DNA from 2 places in the Pantoea sp. X-Soil-ISGK-355 genome. Region 1 is predicted to be linked to the other one. Evidence: predicted binding sites of a transcription regulator. Region 1 holds the regulator's gene; the other holds the start of a gene.
What was found. Region 1 encodes PurR, which represses purine synthesis genes. Its sites were predicted from a motif close to CANGCAAACGTTTGCNTG; they were not measured.
Positions count from the first base shown of each region.

Region 2: a site for PurR is predicted at 2,139-2,156, ahead of purM (phosphoribosylformylglycinamidine cyclo-ligase). Genes of this name have one in related genera too.

Region 1 covers NZ_AP035971.1:1,832,014-1,836,814, forward strand. The annotation lists gene punC (purine nucleoside transporter PunC) at 1-230, opposite strand, end outside; gene punR (DNA-binding transcriptional activator PunR) at 338-1,243, shown strand; gene purR (HTH-type transcriptional repressor PurR) at 1,240-2,265, opposite strand; gene cydH (cytochrome bd-I oxidase subunit CydH) at 2,547-2,636, shown strand; gene AC6I8J_RS08450 (C40 family peptidase) at 2,684-3,493, opposite strand; gene AC6I8J_RS08455 (Grx4 family monothiol glutaredoxin) at 3,858-4,193, shown strand; gene rnt (ribonuclease T) at 4,237-4,801, opposite strand, start outside.
Region 2 covers NZ_AP035971.1:3,024,285-3,029,085, reverse strand. The annotation lists gene pstB (phosphate ABC transporter ATP-binding protein PstB) at 1-112, shown strand, start outside; gene purN (phosphoribosylglycinamide formyltransferase) at 400-1,038, opposite strand; gene purM (phosphoribosylformylglycinamidine cyclo-ligase) at 1,035-2,075, opposite strand; gene upp (uracil phosphoribosyltransferase) at 2,306-2,932, shown strand; gene uraA (uracil permease) at 3,077-4,360, shown strand; gene hda (DnaA inactivator Hda) at 4,468-4,801, shown strand, end outside.

The sequences.
Region 1 (4,801 bases):
CCGGCCAGCAGCACCGGCTTACGGCCGATGCGGTCGGAGAGCGGTCCCCAGAAAAGCTGACCCACGGCAAAGCCTCCCAGAAAGAGGCTCATACTGGCGCTAATCAGGCCGGGCGAGGTATTAAAGGTGTGCTGCATCGCACCAAAGGCGGGCAGATACATGTCAGTGGCTAAAAATCCGAGCATGCTCAGCAGGGCAAGATAGGGCATAAATCCTTTATTCGACAGCATCTCATTCTCATTTTTGCAGGATAAACGCGGCAGAGTGTAAAAGGTGCGTTTGCCGCTGTGAAACGGTAATATTTGCCGGTTGCTGTTAAAATTTTTGAAGGCAGATTATGTGGTCAGAATATGCATTAGAGGTCGTTGACGCGGTTGCCCGAGGGGGCAGCTTCAGCGCAGCCGCGCAGGAGCTGCATCGGGTACCTTCTGCCATCAGCTATACAGTGCGTCAGCTGGAAAACTGGCTGGCGGTGCCGCTGTTCGAACGCCAGCATCGTGAAGTGGTGCTGACGCCAGCAGGCGAACATTTTGTCCGGGAAGGGCGCAGCGTCATCAAAAAAATGCTTGCTACACGGCGGCAGTGTCAGCAGCTGGCCAATGGCTGGCGCGGGCAGCTCAGCATTGCCGTTGACCGTATCGCCAAACCTCAGCGCACCCGGCAGCTGGTCAAAGATTTCTATCGCCACTTCCCCGATATGGAGCTGATCATCAGCTATGAAGTTTTTAATGGTGTCTGGGATGCGCTGGCCGATGGCCGGGTAGAAGTTGCGATTGGGGCCACCCAGGCAATTCCGGTGGGCGGACGGTTTGCGTTTCGCGATATGGGTACGCTCAACTGGCGCTGCGTGGTCGCGCCCGATCATCCGCTGACGCAGGCGAGCCAGATAGATGACGACACGCTGCGTAGCTGGCCGTCCCTGGTGCTGGAAGATACATCACGCGCACTGCCGCGTCGTATGACATGGACGCTGGATAACCAGCGCAGGCTGGTGGTGCCGGAGTGGCAAACCGGACTGGAATGCGTGCAGGCGGGCTTGTGCGTGGCGATGGTGCCGGGGCATCTGGCCAGGCCACTGCTCGACAGTGGCGAGCTGGTGGAGCTAACGCTTCCGGTAGCATTTCCGGACAGCCCCTGCTGCGTTAGCTGGGCCGAGGATCGCGCATCACCGGCGACAGGCTGGTTGCTCAGCTATCTGGGTGATGCGCAAACGCTTAATCAGGAGTGGTTAAGCGAGGATTAGCGGCGATAGTCGCGGAACGGACCATCGGTCACTGAACGGCGCTCAATCAGCGTCGGATGGACTTCAATCGTTTGTGACACTTCGCGCTTACTGGTGATGCGGTCGAGCAGCATATCCAGCGCCTTCTCACCCAACTGGGCTTTAGGCTGATGCACCGTGGTCAGGGCAGGGGCGAAATAGCGTGCGTTGCGCACATTGTCATAACCGATTACCGAAATATCCTGCGGCACGCGCAGACCCATCTCGTCGGCGGCGCAAATGGCCCCCATCGCCATGATGTCGCCGCCGCAGAAGACGGCGGTCGGGCGCTGCTTTTGCGACAGGATCTGCTGCATCGCCTGATAACCCGACTCTGGCTCAAAGTCACCCTGCACAATCCATTCCGCGCGCGGCTGAATTCCCGCTTCTTCCAGTGCCTTCAGGAAACCGGCATGGCGTCCGCCGCCGGTATTGCGCTCCATCTGACCCGGAATGGCACCGATATCGCGGTGTCCGCGTTCAATCAGATAGCGTCCCGCCAGATAGCCGCCCTGGAAGGCATTATCGAGAACCGTATCGGTAAAGTCGGCGCGCGATTCGCCCCAGTCCATCACCACCATCGGGATATTGCGGTTCTCTTCCAGCATCTGCAGCAGATCGTCCGGATACTCAGAGCACATCACCAGCAGGCCATCGACACGCTTCTGCGCCATCATGCTGAGGTAGGCGCGCTGTTTTTGCAGGTCGTTATGCGCATTACCCAGAATCAGCGTATAGCCTTTATCAAAACAGTGATTTTCAACCGCCTCAATAATTTCAGCGAAATAGGGCGCTTCGCTGGAGGTGGCAAGCAGACCCAGCGTCTTGGTGTGGTTTACTTTCAGACTGCGTGCTACAGCGCTCGGCGAGTAGTGCAATTCTTTAATTGCCTGCCAGACCGCCTCGCGCGTCTCTTCAGCGACAAAGCGGGTTTTATTGATGACGTGCGAAACGGTGGTCGTTGAGACGCCAGCGCGTTTCGCCACATCTTTAATTGTTGCCATGAAAATCGGACTCCAGTGCTTACCTAACTCTATGATAAGCGTAATGTTAAACGTTTGCGTCTGCTCAGGGTTTTTTCCGCAAAAATGCGGCTTTTCTGGCCGGTAAACAGGCTTCTGGCGGAGAAAAAACGCCTCAAAAGATGCGCAAACGGAATCAGGGTTGCACGCGTTGCGCAACAAAGGCGAGATTCTAACAAGGCTGAACGGATAAAACGAGATTTTTACCGGACCCTGTGGGAAAATGCCATATCCCTACAAAGTGTGTGACTAAGGAGCAAACAATGAGTACCGATCTTAAACTGGCGTTAATGACCACTGTCGGCTGTCTGCTGATGATTGTGGCTTTCAGTTTTACCGCCATTCTGCACTAATAAAAAAAGCCGGGATAATCCCGGCTTTTTTCGGACTGTAGTGCTGCTCAGCGAATGGTTTTCGGCGTCATCACCCGACGGGCACCAATATAGTGGCGCTGCCAGTAATCTTCGCCTAATGCACTGATCTGAATATCTTTGCCGGTACGTGGCGACTGAATAAACTTGCCATCGCCCAGGTAAACGCCGACGTGGTCCGCCGTACCGCGACCGTTAATGCGGAAGAAGACCAGATCGCCTTTCTCCAGCGATTCACGCTTAATCGGTGCTGCGTCACGCAGGTGATACATCTCGTTAGCGGTACGCGGGATCTTAAACTTCACCAGATCTTTATAGGCATACCAGACCAGACCGCTGCAATCGAAACCAGTATGTGGTGAGGTGCCGCCCCACTGATACGGTTTACCCAGCTGTCCCATCAGCTTCGTCATCGCGGTTTCTCGCGCTTTCTGGTAGCGCTGACGGTGTGATTTGCTCATTTTAATCGTGCCAGGTTCGCTGGTGGTGACCTCAGCGGTTTTCAGCAGGCGCTGATGACCATAGCGTTTTTTTTCTTTATTTTTTTCTTTGCTTTTGCTGATACGGGCGGTTTTAAGCGAGGTCTTCTTAGCAGGCGTCTGTTTAGCAGTGAGTTCGACTTTTTTCTGTTTTTTCGTTTTGAGTTTTTGAACAGGGCTGAGGCGAGTTTTTTTGGTCACCGTTTTTACCTGGCGACGCTTGCGGCGCTCATCATCGCGCGCACTCTTTTTTTCTGCTTTATGCGTACTGACGTTCACCGGCGTGTGCGGGGAAGCAGCAGCGACGTTGAAAAACAGTTGCGCAAAGGCCAGCATGAAAAGCGTAATGATTAAACGCATAGTCCGTTGATTAGTTAAGTTGTCAGGGCCACTACGCACCGCGACAAAGTTGAGATTAATCTGATCCAGGATCAGTGCCCAGGCCATTCTAGTCCAGTTCTTTTAAAAACTGTAATGCCTTTTAATATTAATCTTTGCAACCCATGCAATCGCGCTGAAAATGAACATTTTCAGCATCTTATCTCAACGAAATTATTACGAATTATTAAACTGTTACCAGCTGTTAATAATCAGGCATTCAGGCGTCCCGAGGCGGAACTTAACAATGATGGCGATTTAATCGGACAGCGGTAAAATCTCGTTTTCAGTCACGCTGCGAAGTCGCTACAATAAACAAACACGAAGTAACGAATTAAGGAAGGCAATTATGAGTACTGTAGAAAAAATTCAGCGCCAGATCGCAGAAAACCCGATCCTGCTGTACATGAAAGGTTCCCCGAAACTGCCAAGCTGCGGTTTCTCTGCACAGGCGGTGCAGGCGCTGTCAGCCTGCGGTGAGCGTTTTGCTTACGTGGATATTCTGCAGAACCCGGACATTCGTGCCGAGATGCCGAAATTCGCTAACTGGCCGACCTTTCCGCAGCTGTGGGTCGATGGTGAGCTGGTTGGTGGATGCGATATCATCGTTGAGATGTTACAACGTGGTGAGCTGCAGACACTGATCAAAGAGACTGCAGAAAAGTTTAAAGAAGCAGAATAAAAAAAGGCCGACATCATGTCGGCCTTTTTCATTGTGGCATCCCTTATGCGGAGGCGCAGGCGTCTGCGTCGCCCTCGGCGAAGGGCAGTGGCCAGCCGCCTAACCGTTTCCAGCGGTTTACCAGCTCGCAGAACAGTGTCGCTGTCTGCTGAGTGTCATAGAGCGCAGAATGCGCCTGCGTACTGTCAAACTCCATTCCCGCCGCAATACAGGCTTTCGCCAGCACCGTCTGACCCAGCACCAGTCCGCTCAGGGCCGCAGTATCAAAGGTGGCAAACGGGTGAAACGGGTTGCGCTTCAGGCTGGCACGTTCTGCTGCCGCCGACATGAAATTCAGATCAAACGTGGCATTGTGCGCCACCATAATGGCGCGATTGCAGCCGCTGTCTTTAATGCCCTTGCGGACCATTTTGAAAATGGCATGCAGTGCTTCATATTCACTGACTGCGCCGCGCAGCGGATTACTCGGATCGATACCGGTAAAGGCCAGCGCTTCCGGATGCAAAAGCGAGCCGACAAAGGGTTCGACGTTGAAATGCAGCGTCTGATCAATCTGAATCCATCCCTCTTCATCCATTTTCAGCGTGATAGCGGCAATCTCCAGTAAC
Region 2 (4,801 bases), 1.2 Mb from region 1:
CACCGCGTTTATGCATCAGGGCGCGTTAGTGGAGTTTGATGAGACCGACCGGATTTTCACCGCGCCGAAGCAGCGACGGACCGAAGATTACATTACGGGGCGTTACGGCTGAGCCAGCAACGGGAGCAGAGCAGGTTTTTGTGTCAGACGGCTCATAGGCTTAAAGCGATGGGAGCCAATGCCCGTAGTAAAGCATCGCGGGCCATGGACAAAAACGCCGGGTGCGTTTTTGAACAACGCAAAACGTTGGGCCGGCTTCGGGCGCACCTCAGGTATGAGGTGCGTAATCGCCCGTGCTGAGCTGCCATGGATGGCATTTTTTGCGTCTTTACGGAGGGCATAGGCTTCCTGAGCCTTTACTCTGCCAGTACTTCATAAGAAGCCCTGGCTTCCAGTGCATCAACCGTTAGCATAACCCTGCGGCGGCAGCGGTTCGCCATCCAGCCAGGCCTTGCCGTCACGCATCGCCAGACGACCCTCAACAAACCAGCCGATTACCATCGGATAGATGGCATGCTCCTGATGCTGCACCCGCTCCGTAATCTCCGCTTCGCTGTCGCCGGGAAAAACCGGGACTTTTGCCTGCAGGATCACCGGACCGCCATCCAGCTCGTCAGTGACGAAATGCACGGAGGTGCCATGTTCGCTGTCGCCGTTTTCCAGTGCCTGACGGTGCGTATGCAGACCCGGATATTTCGGCAGCAGGGAAGGGTGGATATTCAGCAGTCGATCGTGAAAATGCGCCACAAATGCGCTGCTGAGAATGCGCATATAACCCGCCAGCACAATCAGATCCGGACGGTAGGCTTCGATTTCAGCGATGAGCTGACGATCAAAAGCTTCGCGGTCAGCGAAGTCGCTGGCGGCAAGCGCGTGGGCGGGGATCCCCGCCTCCTGTGCCCGCGTCAGGCCATAAGCGGCGGCACGGTTGCTGAACACGGCAGCGACACTGCCGTGAATCCGCCCGCTCTCACAGGCGTCAAGGATGGACTGAAGGTTACTTCCGTTACCGGAAATCAGTACAACCAGCTTCTTCATCCGTTGATGACCACACGCTCTTCTGCATCAGACGCTTTAATCACGCCGAGCTTCCAGGCTTTCTCGCCCGCGGCCTGCATCAGCGCAATCGCGTTGTCCGCATCTGTCGGGCTCAGTGCGATGATCATGCCCACGCCGCAGTTAAAGGTGCGGTACATCTCGAAGCGGCTGACGTTGCCCGCCTGCTGTAACCAGCTGAAGACCGCCGGCCACTGCCAGCTCTTCTCGTCGATCACGGCCTGGGTGTTGTCGGGCAGCACGCGCGGAATATTCTCCCAGAAGCCACCGCCGGTCAGGTGCGCGATAGCGTGCACATCGACCTGCTCAATCAGGCTCAGGATATTTTTCACGTAGATGCGGGTCGGTTCCAGCAGATGATCGGCCAGCGGTTTACCTTCCAGCTGTTCAGCCAGCGGATCGATATTGCTGACTTCCAGAATCTTACGCACCAGCGAATAGCCGTTAGAGTGCGGGCCGCTGGAGCCGAGGGCGATCAGCACGTCGCCATCCTGCACCTTACTGCCATCGATAATTTCTGACTTTTCCACCACGCCGACACAGAAACCGGCCACGTCGTAATCTTCGCCGTGATACATGCCTGGCATCTCAGCGGTTTCACCGCCAACCAGCGCACAACCCGACTGCAGACACCCTTCGGCGATGCCGGTGATCACCGCAGAGGCGGTATCCACATCCAGTTTGCCAGTGGCGTAGTAGTCGAGAAAGAAGAGCGGCTCGGCGCCCTGAACCACCAGGTCGTTGACGCACATCGCGACCAGGTCAACGCCAATGGCATCGTGACGTTTAAGATCCATCGCCAGACGCAGCTTGGTGCCAACGCCATCGGTGCCGGAGACCAGCACGGGTTCACGGTATTTTTGCGGCAGCGCGCAAAGCGCACCAAAACCGCCCAGTCCACCCATCACTTCCGGGCGACGCGTCTTTTTCACTACGCCTTTAATACGGTCAACCAGAGCGTTACCAGCATCAATATCAACACCGGCGTCTTTGTAACTGAGAGAGGTTTTGTCGGTCACTGCGAGGTCCCCACGCGAGTTGCGGTTGGTGGTTTAAAATAAAGCGCGGCAATTCTATCAGTGCAGGCAAACGTTTGCGAGTCCGGCATTGCGCATCAGGCGATTTTCATTAATCCTCTATTTGTCCCGGTAAAACCCGTGGCTTTGCGCAAGAGCAGGTGGCGCAGCGCGCAAAAGGCGGTATAATCCCGCGATTTTTTTTTAGCTCAACTCATTCCGGGAGAACACCAATGAAGATCGTGGAAGTCAGACACCCGCTGGTCAAACATAAACTGGGCCTGATGCGTGAGCATGATATCAGTACAAAGCGTTTTCGCGAGCTGGCCTCTGAAGTGGGCAGCCTGCTGACCTACGAAGCGACCGCCGATCTGGAAACAGAGCGCGTCACCATTGAGGGCTGGAACGGCCCGGTAGAGATCGATCAGATTAAAGGCAAAAAAATCACGGTGGTTCCGATCCTGCGTGCCGGCCTGGGCATGATGGAAGGGGTGCTTGAACACGTTCCCAGCGCCCGTATCAGCGTGGTGGGTGTTTACCGTGATGAAGAGACGCTGGAGCCGGTTCCTTATTTCCAGAAGCTGGTCTCTAACATTGAAGAGCGCCTGGCGCTGGTGGTCGACCCGATGCTGGCGACCGGTGGCTCTATGATCGCCACCATCGACCTGCTGAAGAAAGCGGGCTGCACCAGCATCAAAGTGCTGGTTCTGGTTGCCGCACCAGAGGGGATTGCCGCCCTGGAGAAAGCGCATCCTGACGTCGAGCTTTACACCGCGTCAGTGGATCAGGGACTGAACGAAAAGGGTTACATCATTCCCGGGCTCGGCGATGCCGGGGACAAGATTTTCGGAACCAAATAAATCGCACAGCCGACCAGAGAGTCGGCTTTTTTTTGGCAAAAAAACTCCCCGAATGAATTCGGTCTGCCGCAAGGCGCATCGGCATCACTGCTGCTGTGCCAGAGGCGCGAAACCCCGGGGATAAAAAACATAAGGGGATAAATGATGACTCGTCGCGCCATTGGCGTCAGTGAACGGCCGCCGTTACTGCAAACCATTCCACTCAGCCTGCAACACCTGTTTGCCATGTTTGGTGCCACGGTACTGGTGCCGATTCTGTTCCACATTAACCCGGCGACGGTGCTGTTGTTTAACGGCGTCGGCACACTGATTTATCTCTTTATCTGTAAAGGCAAAATTCCCGCCTATCTTGGTTCCAGTTTTGCCTTTATCTCGCCGGTGCTGCTGCTGTTGCCACTGGGTTATGAGGTCGCGCTGGGCGGATTTATCCTGTGCGGCGTGCTGTTCTGTCTCGTGGCGCTGATTGTGAAACGCGCGGGTACCGGCTGGCTCGACGTGATGTTCCCCCCGGCGGCCATGGGCGCGATTGTGGCCGTCATTGGTCTGGAGCTGGCGGGTGTCGCCGCCAATATGGCTGGCCTGCTGCCCGCTGAAGGCAGTGCGCCCGACAGCAAAACCGTGCTGATTTCGCTGGTCACGCTGGCGGTAACGGTATTCGGTTCAGTGCTGTTCCGCGGTTTCCTGGCAATCATCCCGATTCTGGTCGGCGTCGTGGCGGGGTATCTGCTCTCTGCCTTTATGGGCATCGTTGACTGGAGTGGCGTGATCAAAGCCCCCTGGTTTGCCCTGCCAACCTTCTATACACCGCGCTTTGAGTGGGTGGCGATGCTGACGATTCTGCCCGCGGCGCTGGTCGTGATTGCCGAGCATATCGGTCATCTGGTTGTCACCGCCAACATCGTGAAGAAAGATTTGATTCGCGACCCTGGCCTGCATCGTTCGATGTTCGCCAACGGCTTATCCACCGTTATTTCAGGCTTCTTTGGTTCGACGCCAAATACCACCTACGGTGAAAACATCGGGGTGATGGCGATTACCCGCGTCTATAGCACCTGGGTGATTGGCGGCGCGGCGATTCTGGCGATTCTGCTCTCCTGCGTCGGCAAACTGGCGGCGATGATCCAGGCGATTCCGGTTCCGGTCATGGGCGGCGTGTCGCTGCTGCTCTATGGCGTGATTGGCGCATCCGGTATCCGCGTGTTGATCGAATCCAAAGTCGATTACAACAAAGCGCAGAACCTGATCCTGACCTCGGTGATCCTGATCATCGGCGTCAGCGGAGCGAAGGTGCATATCGGCGCAGCAGAGCTAAAAGGCATGGCACTGGCGACGATCGTGGGTGTCGGCCTGGCGCTGATCTTCCGTGTGATCTCGCTGTTACGTCCGGAAGAAGTGGTGCTGGAGGCTGAGGAACCACGCGAGCATTGATCGCAGCGCGCCTGACAGGATCGGGGCAGGGACGCCCCATTCATCTCTTTCTGAAAACTGTGTTAGACTTCCCCCGATTTTTTGCTTGTTCTCTTGCTGAGGTGCTTCTGAACACGCCGGCACAATTGTCATTGCCACTCTATTTACCCGACGATGAAACCTTTTCCAGCTTCTGGCCGGGGGAAAACCCGTCGCTGATTGCCGCACTCAAAGGCGCTCTCAATCAACAACATGGCAGCTATCTCTACTTCTGGTCACGCGAAGGCGGCGGGCGGAGCCATCTGCTGCACGCCGCGTGCGCTGAAATGTCCGCGCGCAGCGAAGCGGTCGGCTACGTTCCGCTGGATAAACGCACCTGGTTTGTTCCGGAAGTACTGGAAGGGATGGAGCAGCTGTCACTGGTCTGCATCGATAACATTGAGTGCATTGCAGGCGAACCGG